3 regions of the Streptomyces ambofaciens ATCC 23877 genome follow, and region 3 is predicted to be linked to each of the others. Evidence: riboswitches for the same ligand, from Rfam matches in the RefSeq annotation. Region 3 holds a riboswitch; each other region holds the start of a gene.
What was found. Region 3 has a riboswitch for cyclic di-AMP ahead of SAM23877_RS16900 (M23 family metallopeptidase). Riboswitches for the same ligand answer to the same signal wherever they lie in the genome.
Positions count from the first base shown of each region.

Region 1 (4,858 bases), 3.1 Mb from region 3:
GTCCACACCCTGCTGCAGAGCCCGACGGCGGCGCTCTGCCTGGGGCCGGCCACCGTGCCGCCCCACTCCACTCCGGGAGAGATGCCATGAACCTGCAGGACAAGTTCCCGCGTGCCCTGTGGGTGCGGCTCTTCATCTACCTCGTCGTGGGCCACGCCTTCGCGGCCTTCATCTACCTGCTCTTCGAGGTGGGAGCCGGCAGCCGGTGAACGCGACCCCTCAGTCCAGCATCCGCTCGCGCAGCCGCTCCCGGGTCTGCGGAGTGATCCCCAGGCCCTGCTCCAGGTAGGCGTCGACTCCGCCCCAGGTCTGCTCGACGGTCTCGAAGGCCGCCGCGAGGTACTCGGCGCGCGCGTCGAACAGGGGGCTGAGCAGCTCCATGACCTCGGGGGAGTAGGCGGAGGCGGCGGTGCTGCTGCGACGCACCTTGTAGCGGCGGTGCGTGGCGTTCGACTTCAGGTAGTCCTCGACGATGGCGTCCCGCTCGACGCCCAGGGCGAGGAGGGTGATCGCGATCGACAGGCCCGCGCGGTCCTTGCCGGCCGCGCAGTGCATCAGCGCCGGGACGCTGTCCTCGGCGAGCGCGTGCAGCACCCGCGAGTGCTCCGCCGTGCGCTCCTTGATGATCAGGCGGTAGGAGCCGATCATCCGCTCGGCACCCTTGTCGCCGGCCAGGATCTCGCGCAGCTGGTCCAGGTCGCCGTCGCGGACCATCTTCCAGAACTCGGCACCGTCGGCCGGGTCGCTCAGCGGCAGGTTCACATTGCGCACGCCCGGCAGCTCGACGTCCGGGCCCTCGAGCTTCTGGTCGGCCGCGTTGCGGAAGTCGAAGATCGTGTGCAGGCCCAGCGAGGCCAGGAACGCGGCGTCCCCTCCGGTGGCGTGCGCCAGGTGACCGCTGCGGAACAGCACTCCCTGTCGTACCCGCCGTCCGTCCACGGTCGGCAGGCCGCCCACGTCACGGAAGTTGCGCACACCGGCCAGCTCGGGTTCGGTCGACGGGACCTGCTGCGTCACGGGGGCTCCTCCCACTCCGCCCCGTCGGCGCTGCTCGCCGCCGGGCTCCACTCGAAGATACGGCACGGGCCTGCGCCTCCGGGTGCCGGGACGTCCGACAGTGGACCATCTGGGCCTTCTGTCCGTATTGGTGCCTTAGTCCCAACTCGCTCTGAAATAAAAGGGGCTGGAGGGACGGCGCGTGAGCAGCGTCATATCCGTGACGGTGCGTTGCCCGTCATGTTCACGTAATTCCGCCGGTTTTCAAGGACGTTTGCCCGAACCGGTGCCCCGCGAATCGACGGAGGGTGACCGGTGATTCCCATAAAGGATCAATCGGAACACCGGCCGAGGGAACCCCACGCTTGTCGCTGCGCGTCCTGGTCGCTTACGTTCACCACCGATCCGGACGGAACGCCTAATCCTGCCGCCGACCGGAGCCCGCACTCATCGACCACCCGTACACGGCAGGAGCGGGGGACCCACAGGTAAGACTGCCTGTTCCGGTTCCCGGAACGGCTTGGGGTTAAGCCGCGTCCCGACGCGGCCGGGCATCTCCAGCTCGCACCCGACAGCTCACCTCGCAGGCGCCGGAGAGGAATTCGCCATGCCCGCGAAGGGTAAGCACCGCCGTACCAGGGCCATGCGCCTGACCCGCACCATCGCCGTCGCCGGAACCGGCGGCGCCGCGCTCGCGCTCCCGCTGATGGGCGCCGCCGGGGCCCACGCCGCTCCCGCGCAGTCCGTTTCCGAGCACTCCGTGCAGTCCGTCGCGACGTCGGCGAAGAAGGCCGCCGGTGCGGAGAAGAACGGGGACTCGCGGACGTACACCGTCAAGAGCGGTGACTACCTCTCGAAGATCGCCGACGAGCAGGACGTCGACGGCGGCTGGAAGAAGCTCTACGCCGACAACCGCGAGGTCGTCGGTTCGGACCCGTCGCTGATCCACCCCGGTCTGAAGCTCGCCGTCGCCGGACAGGCCGCCAAGTCCTCGGCCCCGTCCTCCTCCGCCGCGTCGGAGAAGCCGGCGGCCGAGAAGCCCGCCGCGGCCGAGAAGCCCGCCCCCGCGAAGGCCGAGTCGGCCGAGCAGTCCTCGGACGCCGCGAAGAGCTCCGCCGACTCCTCGAACACGAGCGCCCAGTCCGCCGGCACCGGCAGCGGCTTCGCCTCGCCCGTCCCGAGCGGCACCCTGGGCACCCCGTACCACCAGACGGGCAGCATGTGGTCCAGCGGCTACCACACCGGTACGGACTTCGTCGTCCCGACCGGCACCTCCCTCAAGGCCGTCGGCGCGGGCACCGTCGTCTCCGCGGGCTGGGGCGGCGCCTACGGCAACCAGGTCGTCATCCAGCTCGCCGACGGCCACTACGCCCAGTACGCCCACCTCTCCTCGCTCTCCGTCTCCGCGGGCCAGTCCGTGACGGCGGGTCAGCAGGTCGGCCTCTCGGGTGCCACCGGCAACGTGACCGGACCGCACCTGCACTTCGAGATCCGCACCACCCCGGACTACGGCTCGGACGTGGACCCGGTCGCGTACCTGCGCTCGCACGGCGTCTCCCTCTGACGAGGAGCTGACGCGCCCTCCCGCGCCACCGAAGGCCGGACCCCGATCCCCGGGTCCGGCCTTCGGTGTATCAGGACCCCGCTTATTCCGGAATTGGCGAATACTTTAGGCGTGGCATTTCTCACCGCCCGTCAACCCTTTCCTACGGTCGCGTAGGTCACATTCCAAGGTGAATCATGGGCCGATGTGGCAGACGATTCGAAGAGTGACAGCGGAACAGTGATCGGGTCGTACGTGGCGGTGGGGGACAGCTTCACCGAGGGCGTCGGCGACCGGGGCCCCGACGGATCGTTCGTCGGTTGGGCCGACCGGTTCGCCGTCCTGCTCGCGGACCGGCGCCCCGAGGGCGACTTCACGTACACGAACCTCGCCGTACGCGGCAGGCTGCTCGACCGGATCGTGGCGGAGCAGGTGCCGCGGGCCGTCGAACTCGCCCCCGACCTGGTCTCGTTCTGTGCGGGCGGCAACGACATCATCCGGCCCGGCACGGACCCCGACGAGGTGGCCGAGCGGTTCGAGCGGGCGGTGGCCGCGCTGACCGCCGCGGCCGGCACCGTGCTGGTGACGACCGGGTTCGACACCCGCGGGGTGCCCGTCCTCAGGCGTCTGCGCGGCAAGATCGCCACGTACAACGGGCACGTCCGCGCCATCGCCGACCGCTACGGCTGCCCCGTGCTCGACCTGTGGTCGCTCAGGACGGTGCAGGACCGCAGGGCGTGGGACGCCGACCGGCTGCACCTGTCGCCGGAGGGCCACACGCGCGTGGCGCTGCGCGCGGGCCAGATCCTCGGCCTGCCCGTCCCGGCCGACCCCGACCAGCCCTGGCCGCCGCTGCCGCCGCGCGGCACCCTGGACGTCCGCCGGGACGACGTCCACTGGGCCCGCGAGTTCCTGGTGCCGTGGATCGGCCGTCGGCTGCGCGGCGAGTCCTCGGGCGACCACGTGATCGCCAAGGGGACGCTGTCGGCGGACGACATCAGGGGGCGGATCGCGACGGTGGCCTGACGGCGGGGGAGCGGTGTGGGGCGGGCGCGGGGCGCGGCGTCCCGGTCGTGCCGGCGGCGGGCGGGCCGGGGCGGCGCCGGGGCGTCGTCAACGCCTCCCGCTCCAGCCCCAGTTCCCGGGCGAGCGCCTCGTCCATCCACTCCTGGGCCCGCGCCCGGGACACCGCGCCCCCGTACGACGTCAGCTGCACGGCCAGTCCGTCCAGCAGGGCGGTCAGGCGGAGCGCGGCGTCCTCGGGCCCGGGGCAGTGGAACTCCCCGGCGGCCACGCCCTCGGCGATGACCGCGGCGATCGCCGCCTTCCACTGGCGGTCGAGTTCCAGGGTGACGCTCCGCAGCTCGGGTTCGCGCAGCGCCACCGCCCAGCCCTCGATCCATAGCCGCCAGCCCTTGGCCTGCCCGGTGGGGGCGTACCACCGCACGGCCGCCCGCAGCCGGCGCAGCGCCGAGGTACGGCGGCCCAGCAGGGCGCGCAGACGGGCGAGATCGTCCTCGGCGGCATAGGCGAACGCGGCGGCGACCAGCTTCTCCTTGGTGGAGAAGTGATAGAGCACCAGGGCATTGCTGACGCCGAGCGCGGCGGCCACGTCGGCGATGCGCAGCGCCGCCACCCCCCGCGCCGATATCTGTTCGATGGCCGCGCGCAGCAGCTCCTCGCGCCGCTCCGCCACACTCAACCGGACTCTCGCCACGCCCGTCACCCTATACAGGCCCCGGACGTGCGGTGACGGCCGCCGCGGTCCCGGCCGTTCAGTCCGCGACGGCCCCGGCCGCACTCCCGCGCCCCGCGTCGGGAAGGTCGCACGAGTCCTTGAAGCCCTGGCTGGTCAGGCCGAGCGCCGCGTTGATCCGGGAGCGCAGGTTCTCGACGGCGACCATCGCCGTCAGCTCCACGAACGCGGGCTCGCCCAACCGGGTCCGCAGCCGCTCGGCGAGGTCGTCGTCGACCGTGGGAGGGGTCGCCGTCATCGCCTCGGCGTACTCCATGACGTCCCGCTCCGCCGGCGTGTAGGCGTCACTTCCCCGCCACACCGGCACATCGTGGAGCTTGCGCGGGTCCATGCCCCGGCCGGCGTTCTCCCAGTAGCCGAAGTCCATGCACCAGGAGCAGCCGATCGAGGCCGCCGAGGCCATCACCGCGAGCGCCTTCAGGTCGGGGTCCAGCCTGTTCCACCTGGCCACGGACTGCTCGAACCGCAGGTCGCCGCGGAGCACGCGGGGGTTGTGGGCGAGCGCCCTGGCGGGGTCGAGGACCTTGCCGTAGGTGCGCCGGGAGTACCACTCCGCGAGGCGG
Region 1 covers NZ_CP012382.1:6,924,736-6,929,593, forward strand. The annotation lists gene SAM23877_RS30470 (helix-turn-helix domain-containing protein) at 1-90, shown strand, start outside; gene SAM23877_RS30475 (DUF6126 family protein) at 87-209, shown strand; gene SAM23877_RS30480 (tyrosine-protein phosphatase) at 220-1,017, opposite strand; cyclic di-AMP (ydaO/yuaA leader) riboswitch at 1,442-1,601, shown strand; gene SAM23877_RS30485 (M23 family metallopeptidase) at 1,604-2,560, shown strand; gene SAM23877_RS30490 (SGNH/GDSL hydrolase family protein) at 2,780-3,565, shown strand; partial or broken gene SAM23877_RS30495 (TetR/AcrR family transcriptional regulator) at 3,639-4,256, opposite strand; gene SAM23877_RS30500 (carboxymuconolactone decarboxylase family protein) at 4,315-4,858, opposite strand, start outside.
Region 1: linked by a shared signal. The riboswitch ahead of SAM23877_RS30485 (M23 family metallopeptidase) and the one ahead of SAM23877_RS16900 (M23 family metallopeptidase) in region 3 are both predicted to bind cyclic di-AMP.

Region 2 (4,858 bases), 460 kb from region 3:
GAATGCCCCTGGTCGTCCCGGCGCACCCACGAGGGGCTGGCCAAGTACGCCATCGAGGAGGCGTACGAGCTCGTCGAGGCGATCGAGGACGGCGACCGCGACGAACTCCGCGAGGAGCTGGGCGACGTACTCCTCCAGGTCGTCTTCCACGCCCGCATCGCCGAGGAGGACCCCGACGCACCGTTCTCCGTCGACGACGTGGCCGGCACCATCGTCACCAAACTGATCCACCGCCACCCGCACGTCTTCGGCGACGAGACGGCGACCACCCCCGAGGAGGTCAGGGAGCACTGGCTGCGCACCAAGGCCGCCGAGAAGCAGCGCACCTCGGTCACCGAGGGCGTCCCGCTCGGCCAGCCCGGCCTCGCCCTCGCCGCCAAGCTCGCCTCCCGGGTCCGTACGGCGGGCCTCACCGTCCCGCTCCCCTCCGGCGAGGGGATCGGCTACGAACTCCTGTCCCTCGCCGCACGCGCCGAGGCCGAGGGCACGGACCCGGAGGCGGCCCTGAGAGCGGCGGCCCGCGCCTACCGGGACGCGATCAGGGAGGTCGAGGGGTGACCGGCCATCCGCCCCGCCCCGGCGCCGGGGGTCCCGTCCCCGAGCTGTTCACCTGGGAGTTCGCGAGCGACCCCTACCCCGCGTACGCGTGGCTGCGCGAGCACGCCCCCGTGCACCGGACGCGGCTGCCCAGCGGTGTGGAGGCCTGGCTGGTCACCCGGTACGCCGACGCCAGGCAGGCCCTCGCCGACCCGCGGCTGTCCAAGAACCCGGCCCACCACGCCGAGCCCGCGCACGCCAGGGGCAAGACCGGCATCCCGGGGGAGCGCAAGGCCGAACTGATGACCCACCTGCTGAACATCGACCCGCCGGACCACACCCGGCTGCGCCGACTGGTCAGCAAGGCCTTCACCCCGCGCCGCGTGGCCGAGTTCGCGCCACGGGTGCAGGAGCTCGCCGACGGACTCATCGACCGGTTCGCCGCCACCGGCAGCGCCGACCTCATCCACGAGTTCGCCTTCCCGCTCCCCATCTACGCCATCTGCGACCTGCTCGGCGTACCCCGCGAGGACCAGGACGACTTCCGGGACTGGGCGGGCATGATGATCCGCCACGGCGGGGGGCCACGGGGCGGGGTCGCGCGGTCGGTGAAGAAGATGCGGGGTTACCTCGCCGACCTCATCCACCGCAAGCGCGCCGCGCTGACACCCGAGCCCGGCCCCGGGGAGGACCTCATCTCCGGCCTCATCCGCGCCTCCGACCACGGTGAGCACCTCACCGAGAACGAGGCCGCGGCCATGGCCTTCATCCTGCTCTTCGCGGGTTTCGAGACCACCGTGAACCTGGTGGGCAACGGCACGTACGCCCTGCTCACGCACCCGGAGCAGCGGGCCCGTCTGCAGTCGTCCCTGGCCGACGGCGAGCGCGCCCTGCTGGAGACCGGGGTGGAGGAACTCCTGCGCTACGACGGTCCGGTGGAGCTTGCCACCTGGCGCTTCGCCACCCGGCCGCTCACCCTCGGCGGGCAGGACATCGCGGCGGGCGATCCCGTCCTGGTCGTCCTCGCCGCCGCCGACCGGGACCCGGAGCGGTTCACGGACCCCGACACCCTGGACCTCTCCCGCAGTGACAGCCAGCACCTCGGGTACGGCCACGGCATCCACTACTGCCTGGGCGCCCCGCTCGCCCGGCTGGAGGGGCAGACGGCGCTCGCCACGCTCCTCACCCGCCTGCCGGACCTGAGCCTCGCCGCGGACCCGGCACAACTGCGCTGGCGCGGCGGGCTCATCATGCGAGGACTGCGCACCCTGCCCGTGTCGTTCACACCGGTCGCACCGATGGCCGGAGACGTTTCGACGTCTCCGCAAAAGTGACACGCGCTCAACTTTGTGATCTTCACGTGATCTGCGCGGCATGAACTTGTGACAAGCGATCATCTGCCTATACGTTCACGGATCAACGTGGCCCCGAGTCTCACGGCCGCGCGATCCCCGCTGTCTCGTGAAAGGTCGTCGCATGCTCTCCGGGAACGGTCGTCACCGCCGCCCCCGCCAGGCTCCCGCCCTGGTCGTCGCCGCCGGAGTGACGGGCTCCGCCATCGCGATCCCGCTGCTCGGCGCCACCGGCGCGCACGCGGCCGACGGGGCGAACTGGGACCGGGTCGCCGAGTGCGAGACCGGTGGCGCCTGGAGCCAGAACAGCGGCAACGGCTACTACGGCGGTCTGCAGCTGTCGCAGGACGTCTGGGAGCAGTACGGCGGCCTGGACTACGCGCCCAGCGCCGATCAGGCCAGTCGCTCGCAGCAGATAAGAATCGCCGAGAGGCTCCACGCGGACCAGGGCATCACCGCCTGGCCGACCTGTGCTCTGCTCGCGGGTCTGGGCAACGACTCGGGCACGTCGGCCGGCGGCACGGGGTCGGCGGGTGAGGGCTCGTCGCAGGCGCCGGACGGCTCGGGGGCGCCGACCGCGTCCGAGACGCCCGGGAGCTCCGGCACCGGGTCGGCCGGATCCTCCGGTTCGGCCGAGGCGTCGGGGCGGACCTCCGGGGGGTCGCCTTCGGCCACGCGCTCGGCGACGCCTGACTCCCCGTCGGCCGACGCGGACGAATCGGCCAAGTCCGACACGACGGCCGGAAACGGCCCATCGGCGACCGTCGACCCGCAGGAGTCCGACAGGCCGTCCACGGCCACCACCAAGGGCGACGAAACGGACAAGGCGGGGCAGAGTGAGGGCTCTTCGTCCCTCACCGACACCGCGGGATCCGGTGTGGGCAAGCACCGCGGCGACCGGGCCGAGGAAGGGGTGGCGGAGGGCCGCGGGTCCGACGCGTCGGGGCGGCACGCCTCGCGCGGTGAGGACGAGGCGCGAGGGCTCGTGGACGGCTCGTACACCGTCCGTTCCGGCGACAGCCTCTGGGGCATCGCCGACTCCCTTGAGGTCGACGGCGGGTGGCGCTCGCTGTACGTCGGCAACAAGGAGGTCGTCGGCACCGACCCGGACCACATCCTGCCCGGTCAGACGCTCACGGTCGTGGGCGAATCAGGCGAAAAGTAGGGGCAGTTCGCGTCATGGTTCGGGACGTATGTCCGTTTTGGATCACGTGAGATATAGGTCTCAGAAGCCGTGATCGTCTTTGAAAATCCGCGGAGCGCGTGTCTACGGTCGTGACCGCTCGCCATCGCGGGCCCCGGCTGCCGCAACGCCGAATCCTGCCAGCGGCCGTCCGGGAACAGTCGTCGCGTCAAGCGCCGAAGGCAGGAGCGGGGGACCCAAGGTAAGTGCCGCACCGGGCAGTTGAGCCGGAGCGGCTAGGGGTGGAGCCGAGTTCCGTGAGGAACCCGGCCGGGCAACTCAACCGGCCCGAACCCGACAGCTCACCTCGCAGGCGTCGGTGAGGGGATCAACCATGCTGTTTTCCGGCAAGGGCAAGCACCGTCGCCCGTCCAAGGCCACCCGTGTCATCGCCGTCGCCGGTGTCACCGGTGCCGCCGTCGCCGCCCCGCTGATGGCGGCCGGCAACGCCTCCGCCGCCACCGCCTCCGAGTGGGACGCCGTCGCCCAGTGCGAGTCCGGCGGCAACTGGTCCATCAACACGGGCAACGGCTACTACGGCGGTCTGCAGTTCTCCGCCTCCACCTGGGCCGGCTACGGCGGTACGCAGTACGCCTCGACCGCCGACCAGGCGAGCAAGGCGCAGCAGATCGAGATCGCCGAGAAGGTGCTCGCGGGCCAGGGCAAGGGTGCCTGGCCGGTCTGCGGCACCGGCCTTTCGGGTGCCGCGTACACCGGTGGCGGCTCCGGCGAGAGCCAGGACAGCGGCTCCGCCAGCTCCGAGGGCTCGCAGAGCCAGAGCAGCGGCTCCACCGCCGACCGCTCCGCCGAGCAGAAGGCCTCCCGCTCCGAGGAGCGCCCGGCCGCCGAGAAGCCGGCCGAGAAGAAGACCGTCACCACCCCGACCGGCGAGAAGGTCGAGAAGGGCGACGGCGAGTACAAGGTCGTCAAGGGTGACACCCTCAGCTCGATCGCCCAGGAGCACGACGTCAAGGGCGGCTGGGCCAAGCTGTTCAAGCTCAACGACGACATCGTCGACGAGGCCGACCTGATCTACCCGGGCCAGCAGCTGCACCTGAAGTAAGCGGCGGCCCCGCCTGCTCCCGTCCCGGCGCGTGTTCCCCCGTACGCGCCGGGACGGGTTTTTCACGCCCCGGGCCCGCCCGCGCTTCCTCCCCGGAACCGCGGGTGTTTCCGGAAACGTCTTTGTTCCGTTCGGAAACAATTTACTCTCGGTTCTGTCCAGCGGGTGGGCGATCGGCTGGCCGATCGCCCGGAGCCGGTTAGGCTCGGTCCCGCAGAGCCGCTGCGGTCCTGTGGACCCGCGCGTCACACCGAAGCGTCACATTGAAGAAGGAGATGCTCGTGCCGTCCATCGACGTCGTCGTAGCCCGGGAAATCCTGGACTCCCGAGGCAACCCCACGGTCGAGGTCGAGGTCGGCCTCGACGACGGCAGCACGGGTCGTGCCGCCGTTCCCTCCGGCGCCTCCACCGGCGCCTTCGAGGCCATCGAACTCCGTGACGGCGACCCGGGCCGTTACCTGGGCAAGGGCGTCGAGAAGGCCGTCCTGGCCGTCATCGAGCAGATCGGCCCGGAGCTGGTCGGCTACGACGCCACCGAGCAGCGTCTGATCGACCAGGCCATGTTCGACCTGGACGCGACCGACAACAAGGGCTCGCTGGGCGCCAACGCCATCCTCGGTGTCTCGCTCGCCGTCGCGCACGCCGCCTCCGAGGCCAGCGACCTGCCGCTCTTCCGCTACCTGGGCGGCCCCAACGCGCACCTGCTGCCGGTGCCGATGATGA
Region 2 covers NZ_CP012382.1:3,343,360-3,348,217, reverse strand. The annotation lists gene SAM23877_RS14845 (nucleoside triphosphate pyrophosphohydrolase) at 1-558, shown strand, start outside; gene SAM23877_RS14840 (cytochrome P450 family protein) at 555-1,871, shown strand; gene SAM23877_RS14835 (transglycosylase family protein) at 2,014-3,054, shown strand; cyclic di-AMP (ydaO/yuaA leader) riboswitch at 3,237-3,403, shown strand; gene SAM23877_RS14830 (LysM peptidoglycan-binding domain-containing protein) at 3,407-4,135, shown strand; gene eno (phosphopyruvate hydratase) at 4,417-4,858, shown strand, end outside.
Region 2: linked by a shared signal. The riboswitch ahead of SAM23877_RS14830 (LysM peptidoglycan-binding domain-containing protein) and the one ahead of SAM23877_RS16900 (M23 family metallopeptidase) in region 3 are both predicted to bind cyclic di-AMP.

Region 3 (4,858 bases):
GTCCATGCCGTGGCCACCAGTCCCCCGTACCCGACGCGTCCGCCCGAGCATCCGCGGAGGCATCCGCACTGGTGGCAGCGCGCCTGGGTGCGTTACGGCGCGCTCGTCACCCTGCTCGCGCTCTCGGGCCTGGTCATCCTGGCCCTGGTGCGCGAACAGACCGGCACGCAGGGCTTCCTGGTGGGGCTCGGCCTCGCGGTGCTGCCCGTGCCCCTGCTCATAGCCGCCTTCCGCTGGCTGGACCGGGTCGAGCCGGGGCCCTGGCGCACCCTGCTGTTCTGCTTCGCCTGGGGCGCCTGCGCGGCGGCGCTGATAGCGATCGTCGCCAACAGCTTCGCGACGAGATGGATAGCGACCGCCACCGCCGACCCGTCCGGCGCGGACACCCTGGGCGCCACCGTCATAGCGCCGGTCGTCGAGGAGTCCGCCAAGGCCGCCGCCGTCCTGCTGGTCTTCGTCTTCCGCAGGCGCGACTTCACCGGCATCGTCGACGGGGTGGTCGTGGCCGGCGTCACCGCCACCGGCTTCGCCTTCACCGAGAACATCCTCTACCTGGGTACCGCCTTCGGGACCGACCAGCTCACCGGCGGCAGCGGCATCGCGTCCGTCACCGCGGCGACCTTCTTCGTCCGCATCGTGATGTCGCCCTTCGCCCACCCGCTCTTCACCGTGCTGACCGGCATCGGTTTCGGCATCGCCGCGCTCTCCGCGGGCCGGCACCGCGGGCGCCGGGCCCTGCTCCCCCTGACCGGCCTGCTGCTCGCGATGGGCGTGCACGCGCTGTGGAACGGCTCGGCCGCGTTCGGCGAGTACGGCTTCTTCGCCGTGTACGCGGCCTTCATGCTCCCGTCCTTCGGCCTGCTGACCTGGCTGGTGATCTGGACCCGGCAACGCGAACTGGCGACCGTGCGCGCCGAGCTGCCCGCGTACGTCATGGCCGGGTGGCTGTCGCCCGCGGAGCCGCAGGCGCTCGGTTCGATGCGGGCCCGCCGCATCGCCCGGCAGCACGCCCGCCGGCACGCCGGGAAGGAGGCGGCGCGGACGGTGGCGCGGTACGAGGCGTACGCGACCTCGCTGGCGTTCCTGCGGCAACGGGGGCGCCGGGGCCGGGCGGGCGCCGACTTCGTCGTACGGGAGCGGGAACTGCTGGAGGCCCTGTGGCAGCGGCGCGCTGTGGCCCGCCCGGCGCTGGACCACGCGGCCCGGGCCACGGCACCGCCCGTGCCGCCCTGGCCGGGCCACGGGATGTACGGGCCGTACCCCGGCCACGGCCTCTACGGGTACGCCCCCACCGCACCGGTCCTCGCGCCGTCACCTCCGCCGTACCACGCCCCTCACGAGTACCTCCCGTACGCCCGGCCCCGCCTCCACCCGTAGGCCGTCGGGGTCCGGCCCGTCAGACCGACGCCCGCTCCAGCCGGGCCACCTCGTCCGGGGTGAGCGAGAGGTCCGCCACCCCCAGCAGCGCCGGGAGCTGCTCCACCGTGCGGGCGGACGCGATCGGGGCGGCCACCGTCGGCTGCGCGGCCAGCCAGGCCAGGGCGACCGTGGCGACGGGGGCGTCGTGGGCCTCGGCGATCTCGTCCAGGGCCGCCAGGACCCGTCGGCCCCGCTCGGTCTCCAGGTGCTTCGCCGCGCCGCCCGCCCGGGGGCTGTCGACGGCCGTCCCGGACCGGTACTTGCCGGTGAGGAATCCGGAGGCGAGGGCGTAGTACGGCACGGCGGACAGGCCGGCCCGCTCCGCGAGGTCGCGCAGTCCGCCCTCGTAGGTGTCCCGCGAGACGAGGTTGTAGTGGGGCTGGAGCGCCACGTACCGGGCGAGGTCCTCGCGGTCGGAGAACTCCAGGGACGCCGCGAGCCGCTCGGCGGAGATGTTGGAGGCGGCGATGTACCGGACCTTGCCCGCCCTCACCAGCTCGTCGAGCGCCCCGATGATCTCCTCCACCGGCACCTCGGGCTTGTCGAAGTGGGTGTAGTAGAGGTCGATGTGGTCGGTGCCCAGGCGGCGCAGCGAGGCGTCGGCGGCCGCCTTGATGTTCGCGGCGGACAGCCCCGGGTACTCGGGGTGCTGGCTGACCTTGGTGGCGAGGACGACGTCGCCGCGGTTGCCCCGGGAGGCGAGCCACTTGCCGACGATGGTCTCGGACTCGCCGCCGCTGTTGCCGTCGACCCACGCGGAGTACGAGTCGGCGGTGTCGAGGAAGTTGCCGCCCGCGGCCGTGTAGGCGTCGAGGACGGCGTAGGAGGTGTCCTGGTCAGCGGTCCAGCCGAAGACGTTGCCGCCGAGAGCGAGGGGGAAGACCTCGAGGTCCGAGGAGCCGAGCTTGCGCAGAGAAGTCATGTCCTGCGTCAACGACGACGACGGATCCGGTGATTCCGCAAGCGGGACGGAAATCCCGCGGACCGGCAGCCCTGGCGTCGGGGGGTCGCCGTCAGGACCGCCGGGGACCGGCGGGGCCGTGGACGGTGTCGGTCAGGGGGTCAGGCCCTTGCTCTGCAACCAGGCCATCGGGTCGATCCCGCCGCCGTCGCTGGTGTGGACCTCCATGTGGAGGTGGGCCCCGGTCACGTTGCCGGTGGCACCGACACGGCCGATGACGTCACCGGTGGTGACCTTCTGGCCGACGCTGACGCTGATGGACGACTGGTGGGCGTACCAGATCTCGGTGCCGTCGTCGAGGGTCAGCACCGTCTTGTAGCCGTACGAGCCCTCGTAGCCGGCCGACGTGATGGTGCCGCTGTGCACCGCCTTGAGCAGCGTGCCCGTGGGCGCGGCGAAGTCGAGGCCGGTGTGGTAGCCGGAGGACCAGTAGGCGCCGGCCTGGCCGAAGCTGGAGGAGATCGTGTACGAGGAGGTCGGCAGGGTGTACTGCTCGGCCAGCTTCGCGAGCCGCTCGGCCTCGGCCTTCTTCGCGGCCTCCTCCTCCGCCTTCTTCTTGGCGGCGGCGGCCTTGGCCTCGGCCTCCTTCTCCGCCTTGGCGGCGGCTTCCGCGGCCTTCTTCTCGGCGGCGGCCGCGGCCTCGGCGGCGGCCTTGGTCTCGACCTGGGCCTGCTGCTGCTCGGCCTGCGCCATGATCCGGGCCCGCAGCGTCTCACCGGCGTCGGGGGCGCCCTCCGCGGTGTCGGCGGTCGCGGCCACGCCGATGCCGCTGAGCGGGGCGGCGGAACCCTGCGGCTCCGGCTCCTCGTCGTCCGAGATGAGCGAGCCGACGTTGGGCAGGTCGGGCATGGAGATGGACACCGGCGGCTTGCCGGTCTGCGCGCTGGCCATCCCGCCCGCGCCGACCGCGGCTATGACACCGACGCCGAGGACGGTGGAGCTGCGGGCGAGTCCGCCGCGCTGCTTGGCCACGCGGTGCCGGCCGCGCACGGGGCGAACGGAATCCGCGGTGGGATTCCACTCCTCCCAGGGGCCCTCTTCGGTGCGGTAGCCGTCGTAGCCGAAGGTGTCGGTGTCGTGCGTGCTCGGCACGAACGGGGCCTCGGGGGCAGGCCGGTTGGACGCCACGTGGGCGTACTCCTTTCCTTCCTTCCGCCTACCGGGTTAGCTGACGGGTTCGGAGCAGGAAGGTCTCCTACGCGCGTATAACCGCCGTGTCTCCACGGCGTCGTACGAGCGATTCACCCCAAGGTGGTGGTTCCCCGGTTCCCTCGCGGGATTCGGCGCGTGCGCACGGAGCCGCCTTCTGTGACGGCTGGGACGACCGCGCTGCGTTATCGAACGTTAATAGACGCGGGGCTCGGATTCCAAGCTGTTCCTCTTGATCATTAACGAATCCGGCCGGGACGCATCCCCCAGGAGCACTGAAAACCGGACGAGTTGACCGCCCCTCAGTATTCCCCTTCACGCCGCGATTTTCTGATGGTGTATCAGTTGTTATGCGCAGGGCGGTCGTCACGTCACCGTTGGTGACAATGATCAAGCTCTTCACGCGCGGGCCGGCGTACGGCGAGCAGCGCCATGTCGTCCGCCATCCCGCCCCCGGAGTGCCGGCGCACGTCCTCGGCCAGGGCGGCGAGCAGTTCCCCCGGATGCCGGAAGACGCAGCCGGCGAGCCGCTCGTGCGGGTCGTAGAACTCGCCCCGGGCGTCCCGCGCTTCGGACAGCCCGTCGGTGTGCAGGAGCAGTGTGGCTCCGCCCGGGAAGGCGTCCTCCTGGGCCCGGTCGGGCCACACGCCCAGCTCGCCCATCCCGAGCGGCAGCGCCGACTCCCGGGCGGGCAGCGGGCGCAGGGTGCCGTCGGCGTAGAGCAGCAGCGGGGGCGGATGACCGCGGTTGACGATCCGCACGACCCCGTCGCCGTGGGGGAGTTCGGCGAGGACGGCGGTGGTGAAGCCCTCGAAGGCGTCCAGCCCGTCGCGCCGGGTGCCCTCGCGCGCCAGCGCCCGCTCCAGGCGCTGGGCCACCGCCTCCAGAGTCGCCTCCTGCTCGGCGGCCTCCCGGAAGGCGCCGATCACGACGGCGACGGCGGCCACCGCGCCCATGCCCTTGCCGCGCACGTCCCCGACGATGAGCCGGACGCCGCGCGCGCTGTCCTGCACCGCGTACAGATCACCGCCGATGAAGGCGTCGGCCTGCGCGGCCTCGTAGCAGGCGGCGATCTCGAAGCCGCCGATCCGTTCGGCGGGCTCGGGCAGCACGGCACGCTGGGCGGCCTCGGCGATCTCGCGGACGGTGACGAGGCGCTCTCCGGTGCGGCGGACGAAGGCGTTGACGAAGACCGCGAGGGCGGCGACCGTCGCGATGGTGATCAGCTCCGTCAGGGAGTCCACGTAGTGGGCGACGCCCTTGCTCAGTTGCAGCCCGACGACGGCGGCGACCACGGCGACACCGGTGAGCGCCGTGCCGCGCCGCGAG
Region 3 covers NZ_CP012382.1:3,802,009-3,806,866, forward strand. The annotation lists gene SAM23877_RS16890 (PrsW family intramembrane metalloprotease) at 10-1,377, shown strand; gene SAM23877_RS16895 (aldo/keto reductase) at 1,397-2,341, opposite strand; gene SAM23877_RS16900 (M23 family metallopeptidase) at 2,474-3,508, opposite strand; cyclic di-AMP (ydaO/yuaA leader) riboswitch at 3,519-3,676, opposite strand; gene SAM23877_RS16905 (PP2C family protein-serine/threonine phosphatase) at 3,901-4,858, opposite strand, start outside.